Regions from separate parts of the Salinivibrio sp. IB872 genome, predicted to be linked through region 1. Evidence: predicted binding sites of a transcription regulator. Region 1 holds the regulator's gene; each other region holds the start of a gene.
What was found. Region 1 encodes CRP, which controls carbon source genes, mostly activating them, when cyclic AMP is high. Its sites were predicted from a motif close to TGTGANNNNNNTCACA; they were not measured.

Region 1 (9,645 bases):
CAGAGTTTGGCCTGCCAGCATGTGGTTGGCATCAACAACAACTTCGTCACCGTCAACTTCGGTGACTTCAACCGGGATCTGACCTTGGTCAGTTTCCGCCATAAAGCGCATGCCGACTTCCACTTGGTCTACGCCTTGGAATACGTTCGCCGGTACGCGTTGTACCATGGCTTCTTGATACTCACCGTATGCATCGTCAGGACCTACGGTCACTTCAAACGCGTCGCCTTTCTCACGACCTTCCAGTGCCTTTTCCAGACCAACGATCAGGTTACGGTGACCGTGTAGGTACTGGAGGGGTTCTTGCGCTGTTGATTCATCAACTAACGCACCGTCTTCATTTTTTACTTGGTAGGCCAGGCTGACCACCACATCATTTGCAATTTTCATGCTCGCTCCGAGACCGGAAGGTTAATGGACTGCCGATGATAACGGATTCCCTACTCCGGTTTAAAGATCCCAATGACATTCTCTGCCGGCGGGGTTTCAGACTGTGACTGCTGTGCCGAATCCGGAAGCCGACTCTCATGGTAATCGCAGCTGACACATTCCACTTTGTCAATATTGTTTTCGCGCCAGACTCGCAAGGTGTCTTGACGCTGACATTTGGGGCACGCCGCCCCGGCAATAAAGCGCTTTTTCACAATTCTATCCTATTCATCTCGGTTCCAACTCTGGTGGCGCTCAATATCACCACGCATTTCCCGATCAAAGATCTCTTCCAATTCTTTACGCGCCTCTTTCACGCGTGAAGCGGCAGCCATATCTTCATTGTGCTGGGGTAAGAGGTCTTGCAATACCCGCATATCTAGCTTGCGGAACAACACCTCGGCACGTTTTGCTTTGTAAGGGTGCATTCCCAAAGACTCTAGCGTCTGTCGACCTAAATCAAGCGCGCCAAGAAATGTCTCCCGCGACAAGGTTTCGACGCCTAAGCCCATGAGCTGATAAGCCTCCACCCGACTTCGTGCTCGCGCTAATATCTTTAAGTTAGGGAAATGCCGCTGACAAAGATCAACAATCTCCATCACTTCATCCGGCGAGTCGGTGCAAATCACAATCGCCTCTGCGCTTTGCGCTCCTGCCGCCCGTAGCAAATCAAGCTGCGTCGCATCACCGTAATACACATCATACCCGAACTTGCGTAATAGTTTGATTTGGGTGGGATCACGTTCCAAGATGGTGACACCAATTTTGTTGGCAAACATCAACCGACCAACCACTTGACCAAACCGACCAAAGCCCGCGATGATGACGCGCGCGTCATGTTGATCAAATTGCGTCTGTGGCGGTAACTCCTCTGGTTCATTAAAAGTGCGTTCAAACCAGCGTTGCTGCAAGGTAAGCATCAAGGGGGTGGTCATCATCGACAGACTCACCACCACCAGCAAAAAGGCATTCAATTCTTGGCTGAGTAATCCTTCTGCACGTGCCGCCGTAAAGATCACAAAAGCAAATTCACCGCCTTGGCTAAGCAACACCGCCATTTGACTGCGCGCTTTAGGTGCCACACCAAATAGACGCGCGAGCAGATAGATAAGTAACGCCTTACCGCACACCAGTGCAAGTACCGCACCGAGCAAGGTCAGCGGATATTCCAACAGTAGACCGAGATCCACCGCCATCCCGACCGCAATAAAAAACAGCCCTAACAGCAACCCTTTAAAGGGGTCGATGGCGGTTTCGAGTTCGTGGCGATACTCACTCTCCGCAAGCAGCACACCTGCTAGGAACGCACCTAGCGCCATCGAAAGACCCAACTGCTGCATCGCAAGCGCAATGCCAATCACCAAGGCCAGTGCTGCCACGTTAAACAGCTCGCTGACCCCGCTCATAACCACCAAACGGAATAGAGGCCGAAGTAAGAAGTGCCCACCAACCAACAGTGCGCCAATGCCCATAAACATCCATAGCACATCTAACCAGCTGCCGAGGCTGCCTCCTGCCAGCGCGGGCATCACCGCTAACATGGGGATGACCGCGATATCTTGAAACAACAGAATTGCAAACCCTGCTTGACCGGATTCACTGCGCATAAGGCGCTGGTCTTCTATAATTTTCATCGCAATGGCGGTGGAGGAAAGCGCCATGGCCATGCCCACAATAAAGCCCTGCCGTTCCGTCAGACCAAACATCACCCCGACGGCACCTATCACCAAGGTGGTCACCACCACTTGGCTGCCGCCCAGGCCCAGTATCGGCCGGCGCATCTGCAGCAGTTTTTTAGGATTTAGCTCCAAGCCAATCAGAAACAGCAGCAATACCACCCCGAATTCAGAAAAATGGAGAATAGACTCCACATCGCTGATAAGTCCGAGCCCCCATGGACCAATCACGATGCCGGCCATCAGATAGCCTAATACCGAGCCCATCCCTAACCGCTGCGCGAGTGGGACGGCAATCACCGCCGCTAACAGAAAAATAAAGGCCGCGGACAGCAAGTTATGCTCCATGCTCACCTCCCGCATGGACGAGCGGATCACGAATCCAATCGGCATACAGTTCCGCAAACGCATCCCGATCGGCATCACTAACACGGCGTGCCCAGTGCAAGACTAGCGGCGGAAGCCACGTCATGCGGCACAGGGCGGCGGTCAGCTCAAACGGTTGGAGAAGCTCTTGCATCGAATACTTGTTGTATCCGCTTTTGGTGAACGCCTCAGCCGCCCCTCCGGTGGTGACGACAAAACGGCAGGTTTTTCCTGCTAGCGCATCGCCTCCCTCGCCATGCGCAAAACCTTTGCCTAGCACCACATCAATCCATTCTTTCAATAACGCCGGACAGGAATACATTTGTAGCGGGTGCTGAAAAACAATCACATCAGCTTGTTGCACCCGTCGGCGCTCATCGTGCACATCAACCACAAAGTCGGGATAAGTTGCGTAAATATCGTGAACAGTCACATGCGGAAACGAAGAGATAGTGGCAAGCAGACGTCGGTTCGCCACCGACTGATCGGGGTCTGGATGGGCAAAGATCACCAACACCGACGCGGGGTCTTGATGTGCATCCTTGTCATTGGGCATAGGCATCCTTGTTATCACGGCAAGAGTCAGTTTTCATGCTTGTTTTTAACCTTAACACACAAAACACACAACACAGATCGCGCCAGTTAGGCCTGCTGGCGGGGAAATTTGGCAATCCCCGCACCAAGCTGGTATAACGACGACGCACCCAAACCACACTAGCGCACTGAATAATCATGATTAGCTTTTCTGACATCCAATTACTGCGCGGTGGCAAGCCACTGCTCGATCATACTTCTGCCACCATCCATCCCGGCGACAAAGTCGGATTGGTCGGCAAAAACGGCTGTGGCAAATCCAGCTTGTTTGCACTGCTTCGCCACCAGCTGACGTTAGATGCGGGCAGCTATCATTATCCTAGCCAATGGCAAGTAGCATGGGTGGCACAAGAAACGCCCGCACTGGAAAAAAGTGCGCTCGAGTATGTCATTGATGGCGATGCTGAATACCGTGAACTGCAGATGGCCTTGGCGGATGCGGAACAACGCGATGACGGTCATGCCGTGGCGACCTTACACGATAAACTGGATGCCATTGGTGGCTACAGTATTGAGGCGCGCGCCGCCAGTTTGCTCGATGGTTTGGGCTTTAGTCAGGCGCAAATGCAATGGTCACTCACGCAATTTTCGGGCGGCTGGCGGATGCGCTTAAACCTTGCCCAAGCACTGCTGTGTCGTTCTGACCTCTTGCTGCTTGATGAGCCAACCAACCACCTCGATTTAGATGCCGTGATGTGGCTGGAAAAATGGCTGCAGCAATACCCCGGTACCTTGGTGCTGATTTCCCACGACCGGGACTTTTTGGATCCTGTCGTCAACCGTATTATTCATATTGAGCATCAACAGCTGAATGAATACACGGGCAATTATTCCGACTTCGAGCAGATGCGGGCGCAGAAGCTGGCGCAACAACAAGCGCAGTTTGAAAAGCAAAAAAAGCAGATTGCCCACATGCAATCTTACATCGACCGCTTTCGTTATAAAGCCTCAAAGGCGCGCCAAGCGCAAAGCCGGATTAAGGCACTGGAGCGGATGGAAAAGGTGTTGCCGGCGCAATACGATAATCCATTTAGCTTTACCTTTTTCACCCCAGATGCGCTCCCAAATCCTATCTTGATGATGGACAAAGTCGCTGCGGGGTACGACAAGACACCGATTGTGGAAAATATCCGCCTCAACCTAGTCCCAGGCGCGCGTATTGGTTTGTTAGGCCGCAATGGTGCGGGTAAGTCTACGCTGATCAAACTTCTTGCTGGCACCTTGCCAGCCATGGCTGGTGAGCTCAGTTACTCCCAAGGGGTAAAAATTGGCTATTTTGCGCAGCATCAACTCGATACCTTGCGCATTGACGAAACCCCACTGCAACATATGAATCGCCTTGCGCCCACCACAGCCGAGCAAACGCTACGTGACTTCTTAGGGCGCTTTGGCTTTCAGGGTGATAAAGCGCTTGAGACCATTGGTCCCTTTTCGGGAGGCGAGAAGGCACGCTTGGTATTAGCGTTATTGGTGTGGCAAAAGCCTAACCTGCTGCTGCTTGACGAACCGACTAACCACCTTGATTTAGATATGCGCCAAGCCTTGACGCTTGCCCTACAATCGTTTGAAGGGGCGATGGTGATCGTAAGCCATGATCGCTTTCTGCTGCGCGCGACCACCGACGATCTTTATCTTGTCGACAACGGCGCGGTGCAACCCTTTGACGGTGACTTACACGACTACCATCGCTGGCTTGGCGAGCAACAGCGTGCCGACCGCGCGGAAAGTAAAAAACAAAACGCCGATGACAAAGCCGCCCCCCAGCAACGTCAGGTCGATCGTAAGGCACAAAAGCGTCGCGAGGCCGAACTTCGCCAAAAAACCGCGCCACTTCGTAAAAAAATTGACAGCCTAGACACAAAAATCGAACAGCTCTCTGCCATTATTGCCGATGCAGAGACCAAACTGGCCGACCCAACAATTTATGGCGCAGACCAAAAAGCCCAACTCGCGCAACAATTACAACGCCAGGCTGATGCCAAATCAGCGCTGGAAGAGGTAGAGCAAGAATGGATGGAGCGACAGGAAGAACTGGAAGCCATGGAGGCGGCATTCAATCAAGCCTAATTCCCGGCCAAGCGAATGCAGCCGACCTGTGGCAGTTTTGTTTGCAACACTATGGCAAGCAAGACGTCAAACAGGCGTGTCTTAAATTGCAAGATCAGCATCAGGGCAACGTCAACCTTGCCTTGTTGCTGGCTTGGCTAGAAAGCCATGGCTATGGCCTTGCCCCAGAGAGCCTCAGCCAACTTAAACAATCGCTCAGCCGCTCTGAGCATTTGCTGATTGCCTACCGCAACCTACGTCGCGATATCAAACCGCGCGTTGGCGCGGGACAATATAAAAAAATGCTGAATTTCGAGCTCAGCCTCGAGAAGTTCCAACAACAAGACCTCATCCACGCCTTGAATCAACAAACATGGCTGACCGAGTCGCCCTCGCCGTTGGCGTATTATTGCCGTCAACTCTCGCCCTCGGCCAAATCGCTCTATCCCACTCTGCGCGCCGGTGTGGTTAAAGAAGATGATCAAGGAGACGCTGATGACGCCTTTTGAACCGATTCCCAGCGCCCGTAATCCTCATCTACAAACCATCATGCCACGGCTGATGCGGCGGCAACCCGTGATCTCTCCTTTGTGGCAACAGCTGGATTTACCGGATGGTGATTTCGTCGATCTCGCTTGGACACAGACGCCTCAGCCCGGCCAACCGATAGTGGTGCTTTTTCATGGCCTCGCTGGCAGTTTTCATAGCCCGTACGCGAATGGATTACTGGCTGCTTTTCAGCGCCAAGGCTGGTGCGGTGTGGTGATGCACTTTCGTAGTTGCAGTGGCCGCTTAAACCGCGTCCCGCGCACTTATCACTCAGGCGAGACACAGGATGCGCGCTATTTTTTGACCACATTACGCATGCGTTATCCTCAGCATCCTATTCATGCCGTGGGCGTATCGCTAGGCGGCAACATGCTGGTGCGCTATTTGGCAGAGTATGCGGACGATCCGATTGTCTCCAGTGGCTGCGCAGTGTCACCCCCCTTAGACCTTGCCGCCTGCTCGTTACGCATTCAGCAAGGGTTCTCACGTGTCTACCAAGCGTACCTACTTCGCTCGATGCGACAAACCCTGTCAGATAAGCTCACGCGACACGCCCAAGTGGGTCGCTGGCAAGCAGGCGAGCAGCCCCGTATTTCGACCTTATTCGAGTTTGATCAAACCGTCACCGCACCACTGCATGGGTTTGAGGACGCACATCATTACTACCAGCAATGCAGTGGCTTATCCGTGTTGCCTGCGATCCGCGCCCCTTTGACCATCATTCATGCCAAAGACGATCCTTTTATGACTGATGCGGTGATCCCAACCACGCCATTACCGGCCAATATACGCTATCAACTCACTGACCATGGCGGACATGTTGGGTTTGTCACTGGCCATTGGCGTGCACCGCGTTTATGGTTGGAAGAGGCAGTGCCCGCGTGGATAGCTGAGCAACTCGACACCTGATGCCCCAATCGTCACGATAAATTGTGACTAAATCGACATAGACACACTGCACCTACACGCATAATTCGGTAAAATGGGAGCTAATTCACAACCTAAGCATGGAGATGGCGTCCGTGCCATCCCGATGTCAGCAAAAGGTGATGTAGTATGATGGTTCCATGGCAATCTGTGCCAGCCGAGACCTTGACCAATTTAATTGAACACTTTGTGTTGAGGGAAGGGACAGATTACGGTGAGCAGGAAGTCAGCTTTGCTGAGAAAGTTGAACAAGTGCGTGAACAATTAAAATCCGGCGACGCCGTGATTGTATACTCTGAGCTGCATGAGACAGTGGATATTCGTCGTCAGCGCGATCTCAGACCGTAACACCGCCTCCCCTTGTGGGCTGCGGTGTAAATTCAGACTGATCAATGACAGGGCTCGTCATGTCGGCTAAACACCCAATCATCGCTGTGACCGGTTCATCCGGCGCAGGCACAACCACGACCTCCGAAGCGTTTCGTAAGATGTTCAATATGATGAACATCAAAGCCTCTTGGTTAGAGGGCGATAGCTTTCACCGCTTCACGCGGCCAGAAATGGATGTTGAGATCCGTAAAGCCCGTGAACAAGGTCGTCATATTAGCTACTTTGGCCCCACGGCCAACGACTTCCCACGCCTTGAGCAATTTTTTAAAGAATATGGCGAACAAGGCACAGGTAAATACCGTCGTTATCTACACACCTTTGATGAAGCCGTGCCTTATAACCAAATGCCGGGCACCTTCACTCCCTGGCAAGATCTGCCTGAAAATACCGACGTATTATTTTATGAAGGCTTGCATGGCGGGGTGGTGGATGGTGACGTCAATGTCGCCCAGCATGTTGATTTACTGATCGGCATGGTGCCTATCGTTAACTTGGAGTGGATTCAAAAGTTTGTCCGCGATACGCGCGACCGAGGCCATTCCCGCGAGGCCGTCACGGACTCGATCGTGCGCTCCATGGATGATTATTTGCACTACATTACGCCGCAGTTTTCTCGCACGCATATTAACTTCCAACGTGTCCCGACCGTAGACACATCCAACCCGCTGAATGCAAAAGGGATCCCGTCACTCGACGAAAGCTTTGTCGTGATCCGCTTTCGTGGTATGAAGAACGTCGATTTTCCTTACTTACTGCAAATGATCAGTGGCGCGTTTATGTCTCGGCACAACACGCTGGTCGTGCCCGGCGGTAAAATGGGATTTGCAATGGAGCTGATTATTCGCCCCTTGATCCAACAGTTGATTGAGAAAGGCAAGATAGGTTAACCGCCGTAGCGCACTTAACGTGTATTACTTCTCAGGTCGTGATCTTAGCCACATTTTTGCCGAATTTTTAGGCGGTTGGCTTAGATCAAAATCAAGAAATCCAGATAGAAAAAAGATACACTCTTGTTAACATACAGTGAGCTTGTAGCCTGCGCCAAGACCTCGTATTCTGTGCATTGGACTGATGGGTTTCCATTCAGACAAAGACAGGACGTCGTTGCCGGGCAACACATGCAGAGGAAATAAGTTATATGGTTCCAGGAAAACCTCAAACAGACCCTACACTCGAGTGGTTCCTTTCACATTGTCATATTCACAAGTACCCGTCCAAAAGTACTCTGATCCATGCAGGGGAAAAGGCGGAGACCTTGTACTACATCGTGAAAGGTTCTGTGGCCGTACTAATCAAAGATGAAGAAGGCAAGGAGATGATCCTGTCTTACCTTAACCAAGGTGACTTCATCGGCGAACTTGGTCTGTTCGAAGAGGACCAAGAGCGCACCGCATGGGTACGTGCGAAATCACCTTGCGAAGTGGCAGAAATTTCATTCAAGAAATTCCGCCAGCTGATCCAAGTTAACCCAGACATTTTGATGCGTCTATCCTCTCAGATGGCGCGTCGCCTGCAAGTGACCAGCCAGAAAGTGGGAGACCTTGCCTTCCTGGACGTGACCGGCCGCATTGCGCAAACCCTACTGAACTTGGCGAAGCAACCTGACGCCATGACTCACCCTGACGGCATGCAAATCAAGATCACACGTCAAGAGATTGGTCAGATTGTTGGCTGTTCGCGAGAGACGGTTGGGCGTATCCTTAAAATGCTGGAAGAGCAGAACCTTATCTCAGCTCACGGTAAAACCATTGTGGTTTACGGCACACGCTAATCCTCGCGTGTTGCGACAAAACCGGCGTTTTTGCGTCGGTTTTTTTATTTTTATTGACTGAAAACTCATTAACCAAGTTCTACACTTCAAAAACGACCAATCTAACAACTGATTAACAGGATGTCGTTTATGAGAAGCTTACGTCAAACCCTTGCTGCATTGCTACTCGCGGCGGTTTCTTCAACTGCTGCGGCGAATATCACCATTGTCCATCCAGAACCACGGGCTGGCTCTGCCCTCGATTTATACGCTATCGACTTGATTGAGTTTTTAGCGGAAAAATCAGGTGAGTCTGTCACTTTACAAGCCTTTCAAGGTCAAATTGGCTCTCAGTCTCGTAAAGTGGAAATGCTAAAACAAGGACGACTGACGGTAGATTGGCTCGGGGCCGACCGTACCCTTGAGTCAGAGTTACTTCCCATCCGTTATCCAGTCTTTCGGGGTCTATTAGGCCATCGCTTGTTCATTACCAATCAAGCCACCGAACCCAAGCTTGCACAAATCAGTGACCAAGCAGGGCTCAATAGTCTGACCATGATCCAAGGGCAAGGCTGGGCGGATGTGAAGGTCTTGCAGTCGGCGGGATTTCGGGTTCGAGAAATCTCAAGCTTTGAGAATATCTTTAAAGGCGTCGATACCGGACGGGCCGACCTCTTCCCGCGTGCGCTTATCGAACCTTTTAGCGAGCTGGCAGAGCGACCTCAATATACAAATCTGTTGGTTGATCCGCACTTAATGCTGATCTACCGCTTCCCAATGTTCTTGTTTGTATCGCCCCAAAACCCAGAGGTAGCGACCATGCTCAACGATGCCTTTGCGGCCGCCTATCAAGACGGATCCTTCATCGAATTTTTTGAGAATGCCCCTCTGGTAAAAGAGACCTTTGAGAAAGCCAAT
Region 2 (4,489 bases), on a different contig from region 1:
ATCAACATGGGTGGCGCGGCAATCACCATCACGGTTCTTACACTCGCCGCGGTACATACCTTAGGGGTTGAAGTGGATATTGCCACTGCAATTCTGCTTAGCATTGTTGCCGCGGTGTCTGCGTGCGGTGCCTCAGGCGTTGCAGGCGGCTCGCTCTTGCTGATCCCACTGGCGTGTAACTTGTTTGGTATCCCGCACGAAATTGCCATGGAAGTGGTCGGTGTTGGCTTTACCATTGGTGTGTTGCAAGATTCGGCAGAAACGGGGCTTAATAGCTCAACAGACGTAGTCTTTACCGCCGCAGCCTGTATGGGTGAAGAGCGTAAAAACGGATAAGCCATAAAGGGCGTTTTATCGGCACAAGGCGGATAGCGCTCCCATTCAGGCTTGATACAAAAAGCAGGTGCTTGGCACCTGCTTTTTTCGTTTATAGCCTCGTTACTAGCCTTCCAGTACCTTCATGAGTAGTTTGCCGTCGTACATGGCTTGTTTCACCATCGCGGCGCCCGGCATGGTCGCTTGCGTGTAGAAATAACTTTCTTCTAGCACTAAGTTTTGGCTGTATAAGGGGATGGTTTGCGTCTTTAAGCATTCCATGATTGCTGGATAGAGCACCGATTTCGCCCGATTAAACTCGCCGCCGAATAATATTTTTTCCGGATTAAATAAATTCACCACGATGGCGATCGCTGTCCCTAGGTGATGACCAAGCTCTGTAATCACGCGTTGCGCCAACGCATCACCGGCGACGGCGGCATCACAAATCGCGTCGATAGTGAGGGTTTTACCGCGCAATTGACTAGGGTGCCCCTCTGCGAGCAAGGTTTCCACCTGCTCAATGACCGCGGCCAAACTTGCAACGGTTTCCAAGCAACCATAGTTGCCACAAAAGCATCGCTTACCAAATGGCTTCACTTGAATATGACCCAGCTCACCCACATTCCCCACGCGCCCTTGGAGTACTTTTCCTTCTAGGATAATCCCAGCCCCAACGCCATTGTGAACGGCAATCAGCACCGCGCTATCTGATTCTTTCGCGTTACCAAATAACTTTTCAGCCAGCGCCCACGAGCGGGTATCATTACCCACAAAAACCGGTAATCCTGTTTCTCGATGCAGGACGGGCCCCAATGGCATATGGCTAACCTCAAAGTGCGGCATTTGAATGACCGTTCCTTGCGCACTATTCACTAAACCCGGCAACGACACCGCGATGCTTGTCACGCGATCCACCACTTCATGATGACGCGAAAAGAAGGCTTTAACGTACTCGACAACGGTCGCTAGCAAGGCCTCTTGAGGCATCACCGCCAACTCATGGCGTTCTTGTACCAGAATGTCACTGCTTAACGAGTGCAAAGCCATCGTGAGGTAACCGCGCCCTAAACGCATCGATAAGAATTGCCACCCGTCATTGTCCAGCATCAACCCAACGGCGGGTCGACCACGCATACTGGTTTCTTGAATTTGTGTTTCTTTGACAAGGTGTGCGTCCATTAGCTCACGGACAATTTTAGTAATACTGGCAGGTGCCAGCTGGCTGCGCTTGGAAAGCTCGATGCGCGAGATAGGCCCAAAGCGGTCGATCAAGTTGTACACTGTGCCGGCATTTTTGCGCTTGATATGATCAATATGCCCCGGCTGCCCAATAATCATGCCCTGTCCTATTACTGCTGGGATCTGGCGATCCTATTCATGATGATGCGTATAATTGAATTTTTTTACTTTGCGAACTAATTGTGAAGCACAATAAGGTCGCCACGTGATATCTATCACTTTAAGGTGTGAAAATCGCGTTTAGCCTCACGAAACCATACGATTTAGTAACTATGGTAAAAATCCAATCAATCGTGAAAAAGCAAGATCTGCGGAGGATAAATTGGCATAATGCGCCGTCGAATCGAACCGCCAGAAAGCATGATGTACCGAGTAAACGAAATTTTTGAAACTATTCAGGGAGAAGGCACATTTACTGGCGTGCCCTCCGTCTTTGTCCGCTTGCAAGGTTGCCCTGTCGGCTGCGCTTGGTGCGATACCAAGCAAACATGGGAAACCGATGATAACGATCAGCAAGACAAGATATTTATTATCGATAAGTCAGAAGACTCGCCTGCTTGGTGCTGGCTGAGTGCGAAAGATATTGCGACAGAAATCACCCAACGCTATCAGGCTAAACACATTGTGATTACTGGGGGGGAGCCTTGCCTATACGACTTGGTGCCCTTAACCGAGGCGCTAGAAGCGGTTGGGTGTCAGTGCCAAATTGAAACCAGTGGCACGTACGAGGTTAAAGCCAGTCCGCAGACTTGGGTCACGGTATCACCTAAAATCAATATGCGCGGCAAATTACCGGTACTGGCCAGTGCGATGGCGCGCGCGAACGAAATCAAACATCCTGTGGGCACCGAGAAAGACATTGCACAGTTAGATATCCTACTTGAGCACTGCCCACCGTCACCGAAGGCAACCATTGCGCTACAACCGGTCAGTCAAAAGCCGCGAGCCACTAAACTGTGTATTGATACCTGTATTGCGCGCGGCTGGCGCTTGTCGATACAAACGCACAAATATTTAAACATTGCTTAGCGCCAATGGGAGCCATCGTATTAGCCGATATGAAGTGTATCGATAAGAGAGCCGAGTGATGATACTCGGCTCTTTTTTATTCACCGCGATAAGTGCAGCCTGCGGTGCAGGTTTCCTTCACCATTACCTTACTTAATAAAGGCAGGTTTGGCTTGACCTGTTGCCAAATCCAACGCGCCAACACTTCGCTGGTTGGGTTTTCCAGCCCTTCAATCTCATTGAGATAGTAGTGGTCAAGACGATCATAGATAGGCTTGAAAGCGGCTTTGATGTCAGCGAAGTCGATCACCCAGCCTGTGTGTGGATCAACCTCTCCTTCAACATACAAACGCACCATAAACGAGTGACCGTGCAAACGCCCACACTTATGTCCTTCTGGCACATTCGGTAAGTGGTGTGCGGCCTCAAAGGTAAATTCTTTAAACAGTTCAGTTGTCATACTGCCAAATCCCATCAACAACAAGATGGCGCATGCTACTCAACTTCCCTGACCGACACAATCTCTATCCCTGAGATCAACGCGATTATAGCCAAAGCAAACCGTTGCCCGTCGCAAAGGTGCGACAATTTACGTCGATGAAATCACACATTTTATATGGGAATCGAGGCATCTGGTGAGACACGGTTTAACATAGATCTGACAGAATTCAATTGACATACATATAATTTAATAACAAACGGTTGACTCATGCGCATGACTCTCGCGAGCAAACTTCTCCTTTCGCTTTTTCTCGTCTTCGCTCTGGTGCTTGTGACCTCGTTGGCCTATCAATCACATCAGCAAAAAGCGCTGATGACCTCGATAGTCAGTGAACAAACGCTCGATAAAGCATCCAACTATTTCGATAGCCTGAATATGTTGATGCTGACCGGCACAATCAGCCAACGCAATACACTGCGTGATAAAATGCTTTCCCACAAGGGTATTGAAGAGGCACGTGTTATTCGGGCAGAAGCGATCACCCGCTTTTTCGGTCCAGGCAACCCTGAACAAGCCCCAAAAGATAATATCGACCAACGTGCGCTTGATGGCGAGACCATTGTCGAAACCTTTGACTCTGAATCCGGCAAGGGGTTGGTTGTGGCACTGCCAATGAAAGCCAGCAGTGATTATCGCGGGACCAATTGCCTACAATGCCATGTTGCCGAAGAGGGAACTGTGCTGGGCGTTATTCGACTCGAATATGACTTACAGCCGCTCTATGGCACCATTGATAAAGAAATGCTTATCACTGCCGGGATCATGGGCAGTATCGCCGTATTGGGTTTTCTGATCTCACTGACTGTGATCCGTCGTTGGGTGGTGTCACCCCTCAAGCATGTATCGGCCTTTATGAAGCGGACGAGTCGCGACAAAAACTTGGCTGAGCGCTTGAATGACACACGCAATGACGAGATTGGCGAGTTATGTAACAGCTGTGACCAATTACTCGATAATTTCTCTGCGAGCTTACAACAGGTGCAACGTACCTCAGAGACGCTGTCGTCTGAAGCGTTAAACCTCATTCGCGTCTCTGGGCATACCGACCAACTCGCCGATAGCCAACGTAATGAAACCAATGAAATGTCTACGGCCATCAATGATGTTCAGCAACATCAACATGACATTCAAAGCCGTACGAGCGAGGCTGCACAATTGAGCGAGTCTGCTGCCGGTAGCGCCAATCAAGGCAGTGAACTGGCCAACGTCGCCGCCAATGATATCCGCAAACTGATGGATGATATTGGTCAAGTACGCAGCCAGATTTTGGATGTAAACCAGCAAAGCCAACAAGTGACAACCATTTTGGGCGTGATCCGCGAAATCGCTGAGCAGACTAACCTACTCGCGCTGAATGCGGCGATAGAAGCCGCTCGCGCTGGTGAACAAGGTCGCGGCTTCGCCGTGGTCGCTGAAGAAGTA
Region 3 (4,489 bases), on a different contig from region 1:
TGTTGCATTGAACCGTCATTTGCAGCGTGATATTGGTATCACCGCCGACCTCCAAGATGGGTTGCCTGTGAATACGCATTTCGCGGCAAAACGCTATCTTGTGACATGGCGACGACGATGGCGGTGGCTGTAATGGGTCCCAGAAAGCGGCGTTTGCGAGCAAACGCCGCCCTATCTAATCACCCTCTGCGCGGCAGCCAATAAGGCTGCCGTTTCTCGTTTAAGGGCAAGGGTTTGGATAGCGAGTAGCGATATCGTCAATCCCCGCGAGGACGTCCTCACTGAGGGTAATATTGAGGCTGTCGATATTGCTTTCTAGCTGTTTTAGCGTGGTTGCGCCAATAATATTGGAGGCAACAAAAGGGCGAGAGTTGACAAAAGCGAGCGCCATTTGCGCCGGATCCAAGCCGTGCGCTCGGGCTAACTCAACGTATTCCTGCGTCGCTTTTTGTCCTGCTTCAGTAAAATAGCGAGAAAAACGCTGATGTAAGGTACAACGCGCACCAGAGGGACGCGCGCCGCCCAAATACTTACCACTGAGGGCACCGAAGGCAAGGGGGGAGTAGGCAAGTAGCTCGACGCCTTCGTGATGACTGATTTCAGACAGGCCAACTTCAAAGCTACGGTTAAGTAAATTATAGGGATTTTGGATCGATACAATCCGCGTCAGGCTATGTTTTTCGGCTAAATGCAAATAGCTCATCACGCCCCAAGGCGTCTCATTTGATACCCCGACGTAGCGGATTTTACCGGCTTTCACCAGATCATTTAACGCATCCAGGGTATCTAGCAAGGTGACGCCGGAGTGCTCGTCTTGATACGGATAGTTCAATTTGCCAAAACAGTTATTGTGACGCTGTGGCCAGTGCACCTGATACAAATCGATGTAGTCAGTTTTTAAGCGCGATAAGCTGTCTTCAACGGCTTGATGAATGTGGCGACGATTGAGGGACATATCCTCACGAATGTAAGGCACATTGCGTGGACCAGCGACTTTGGTGGCCAAGATCACACGATCACGCTTCCCCGACTTTTCTAACCAACTTCCAATATACGCCTCGGTTCGGCCTTGGGTGGCTTGGCTGGGCGGAACCGGATACATTTCGGCGGTATCGATAAAATTAACGCCGCGCTCAAGGGCAAAATCCAATTGCGCATGGGCATCGGCTTCGGTGTTTTGCTCACCGAAGGTCATGGTGCCCAAGCACACTTTACTGACATCTAAGGTGGAATGGGGCAGGCGGTGGTATTGCATCCTGTCTCCTTGTCTGCAATCGACCTATGGCATTCCATAGTAGAGAATTTTATTGCTCAGCAAAAGCGTTGTGGCGCCTTGCTTGACAGTTTCTCCGATCCTGCTCTTTACTGATAAAGATTACAACGAGGAGAGCATCATGAACTATGGACAACTTAAGGCATGGATGCGCGCCGACCCGCGCTCTTGCCCCCAATGTTATGTGATGGCGCACGCCGGTGGTGCGAAATATTCCGTTGAAGTGGAGGTGAAACACCACCTCGAACCTTTGCGTGACGATGCCACCGGTGAAGTGATGCAGTTTGATAATGTGGGTCAAGTGGGAGACCGCTTAAAGGCGCTGGGAATTGAACAGGGTGTATTGCGCTTGTTCGACCCTTACGACGAGTTCGCCACCGGTGATCAACCGCCCTGCAAAGAGGACATGCCGATACGCTTTTAGGCCGTTCGGTCAGCTGACGAAAAATCGGCTTAGAATATGATGGGTGAACTGGGTGCGCAGATAAAAGCCACGCGGTAGGGTTTTGATCGGTTCGCCTTTTGCCCCAAACGCATCGGTGAGTGCATGGCTGTTGGCGGCTTTGGGGCGCAGCTGTAAATACTGGCCGTGACGCGCGGTAATATCATTCACCCGTCCTAAGGCAATCAAATCCATCAGCTCTTCCCAATCGGCACGCAGCTGCGCGTCTTCTTCTCGACTGGGTGACCAGAGCAGGGGGGTGCCAATGCGCCGCTCTGCGAGTGGGATAGTGCGTTCTCCCTCAACCGGAACCCAAAGAACACGGGAGAGTTTGTGCCGAACATGGCTGTGTTCCCACTGTACACCACTGATCCCCGTCAAAGGCGCAACACACACAAAGGTAGTTTCGAGTGGCTTGCCATGCGCGTTAACGGGGATCGTTTTCAGCTCAATCCCCAAATGAGCAAAGTCTTGCTCGGGCTTACTTCCTGCCGTCGCGCCCAAGCAGGTTTCTAACAACATGCCTACCCAGCCTTTTTCTCGGCTCAGATCGGCCGGACAGGCGACCCCATGCTCGTGGCTGATTTCCCCTAGCGTAAAACCGGCTAAATCAGCGGCACGCTGCATGAGTTCTGATTCGGACTGTGGTGGCTGCATATAGATAGCTTTTCGGCATCGGGTAATGTTTGGCATAAGATGACCGGCATTATCGTTAAGCGTCGAGCAAGGCGCAAGGATCCTCATGGTGAAGATCAATCTGGCGGCGCTTTAGTTATCCACAGAAAGATAAGTGTTGCGTATAAAAATCGCGACCATGATCATATATACAGTACCATTTTTACCTGTGTTAGGTGAGTAACTAACGATATTGTTGGATTTTTGCGCTAACGATGTGGATAATTTACTAACTGATGGATCTTTGAGCGATCTGTGTGCAAAGGATGATCGAAAGATCGTCAGAAGGATCTTTGCTGGGTTTTATGTTTTTAATATTCTGATTTATATGGGTTATTTTTATTTTTGTTTAATTATAAATCAGATTAACTGATCTTGATCTGATGACGTTTTAGACTTTTTCGTTGCTTCTTCACAAATCTATCCACAGAAAGCGTGAATAAATGTGCGCAAACTCTCATTGCTATGTTTATAACTTCCTGTTAGGCCCTGAGTTATCCTCAGATGACGACGAGTGCGCAAAAACACAGGTTAATCCACAATGTTTGTTTACCCTTAGCGGCTTTTTGTGAAAAAATCAGACTCAGTAGAGATTTATCATTGAGGTCGTCCAGTGATTGATGGCGATGGCTATCGTCCCAATGTGGGGATAGTAATATGTAACGGCCACGGTCAGGTTCTCTGGGCTCGTCGATATGGTCAGCATTCATGGCAGTTCCCGCAAGGCGGGATTGATGATGGGGAAAGTCCCGAACAAGCCATGTTCCGTGAGCTTTACGAAGAAGTGGGGCTGACCAAAAAAGATGTCCGCATCTTGGGTACTAGCCGTCATTGGCTACGTTATAAGCTCCCGAAACGTTTGGTGCGTTGGGACTCCAAGCCAGTCTGTATTGGGCAAAAACAAAAATGGTTTTTGTTGAAGCTGGAATGCGATGAGTCGAAAGTGAATGTGTCCCGCGGGGGAACCCCGGAATTTGATGGCTGGCGTTGGGTCAGTTATTGGTATCCGGTACGTCAGGTTGTGTCTTTCAAACGCGAAGTATACCGCCGCGCAATGAAAGAGTTTGCGCCGTTAGCGATGCCTTTTAAGGAGCGTAAGCCTCGACGTCGGAACAAGCGAGGGTAACGTTTAAGGAGGAAGCCGGTGCTGACACAGCTTAGAAATATTGTTCAGAGCGTAGCCGCATCGGCGGATCTTCATCAGGCGCTGCAAACCCTAGTGCAGCAAACCTGTGTTGCGATGCACACTGAGTGTTGCTCTGTGTACCTTGCCAATCCCGAGCAAGCCAGCTTTGATCTGATGGCCACCCAAGGCTTGGATCCTGCCGCGCAAGTCTCACTGTCTTTTGGTGAAGGCTTGGTAGGGTTAGTTGGCGAGCGCGCAGAACCGATCAATCTGGCCCATGCGCGTGAGCATCCCGCGTTTAAACCTTTCCCTGCCACAGGAGAAGATGCCTTCCAGTCTTTTCTAGGTACGCCCATTATTTATCGTAAAACGGTACTGGGCGTACTGGTCGTGCAGCAACACCAGCCGCGTCAATTTGACGAAAGTGAAGAGTCGTTTCTTGTCACTCTCGCCGCGCAACTGGCCGTAGTGTTTGCCCATGCCGATGCACAAGGCGGATGGCTGAATGCGTCACAGTCACCCGTGTTGTTGGAAGGGGTTCCCGCATCACCTGGGGTAGGAATTGCGAATGCATGGTGTGATGATTCTCAACCACGTTTAGAGGACGTTTCACCGGCCAGCTGTTTGCATGTTCAAAAAGAGCTCGATCGTTTAGATGCCGCATTAGATGATGCGTCAGTGGAGTTCCGTCGCCTTAGAAAACGCTTTGATAAGGAGCTACAAAAAGAAGCGCTGGCGATCTTTGATTTGTTTGTCCATTTGCTCAACGATCCTATGCTGCGTGAGGATATGACCCTACGTATCCAACAGGGCGACGAAGCCGCGTGGGCGGTCCGACAAACGGTAGAAACCTTTTCATCCCGTTTTGCGGCCATGGATGATCCCTATCTTAAGGCACGGGCTGCCGATGTGAAGGAGCTCGGCCAGCGGTTACTCTATTTTCTTTCTGAAGCCTCAAGCAATCATCAACCCA

Region 2: a site for CRP is predicted at 1,762-1,777, ahead of mlc (sugar metabolism global transcriptional regulator Mlc). Genes of this name have one in related genera too.
Region 3: a site for CRP is predicted at 2,835-2,850, ahead of rppH (RNA pyrophosphohydrolase). Genes of this name have one in related genera too.

Annotation. Positions count from the first base shown of each region.
Region 1 covers NZ_MUFO01000002.1:206,970-216,614, reverse strand. Annotated here, with positions in the region: gene slyD (peptidylprolyl isomerase) at 1-390, opposite strand, end outside; gene BZJ18_RS01980 (YheV family putative zinc ribbon protein) at 441-644, opposite strand; gene kefB (glutathione-regulated potassium-efflux system protein KefB) at 654-2,453, opposite strand; gene kefG (glutathione-regulated potassium-efflux system ancillary protein KefG) at 2,443-3,027, opposite strand; gene BZJ18_RS01965 (ABC transporter ATP-binding protein) at 3,204-5,132, shown strand; gene BZJ18_RS01960 (TIGR02444 family protein) at 5,075-5,620, shown strand; gene BZJ18_RS01955 (hydrolase) at 5,607-6,569, shown strand; gene BZJ18_RS01950 (YheU family protein) at 6,717-6,935, shown strand; gene BZJ18_RS01945 (phosphoribulokinase) at 6,995-7,864, shown strand; gene crp (cAMP-activated global transcriptional regulator CRP) at 8,116-8,748, shown strand; gene BZJ18_RS01935 (hypothetical protein) at 8,878-9,645, shown strand, end outside.
Region 2 covers NZ_MUFO01000008.1:79,228-83,716, reverse strand. Annotated here, with positions in the region: gene sstT (serine/threonine transporter SstT) at 1-336, shown strand, start outside; gene mlc (sugar metabolism global transcriptional regulator Mlc) at 442-1,656, opposite strand; gene queE (7-carboxy-7-deazaguanine synthase QueE) at 1,921-2,586, shown strand; gene queD (6-carboxytetrahydropterin synthase QueD) at 2,663-3,025, opposite strand; gene BZJ18_RS05675 (methyl-accepting chemotaxis protein) at 3,275-4,489, shown strand, end outside.
Region 3 covers NZ_MUFO01000018.1:98,697-103,185, reverse strand. Annotated here, with positions in the region: gene BZJ18_RS09555 (hypothetical protein) at 1-133, shown strand, start outside; gene BZJ18_RS09550 (NADP(H)-dependent aldo-keto reductase) at 221-1,255, opposite strand; gene BZJ18_RS09545 (DUF6482 family protein) at 1,395-1,697, shown strand; gene mutH (DNA mismatch repair endonuclease MutH) at 1,707-2,372, opposite strand; gene rppH (RNA pyrophosphohydrolase) at 3,004-3,516, shown strand; gene ptsP (phosphoenolpyruvate--protein phosphotransferase) at 3,535-4,489, shown strand, end outside.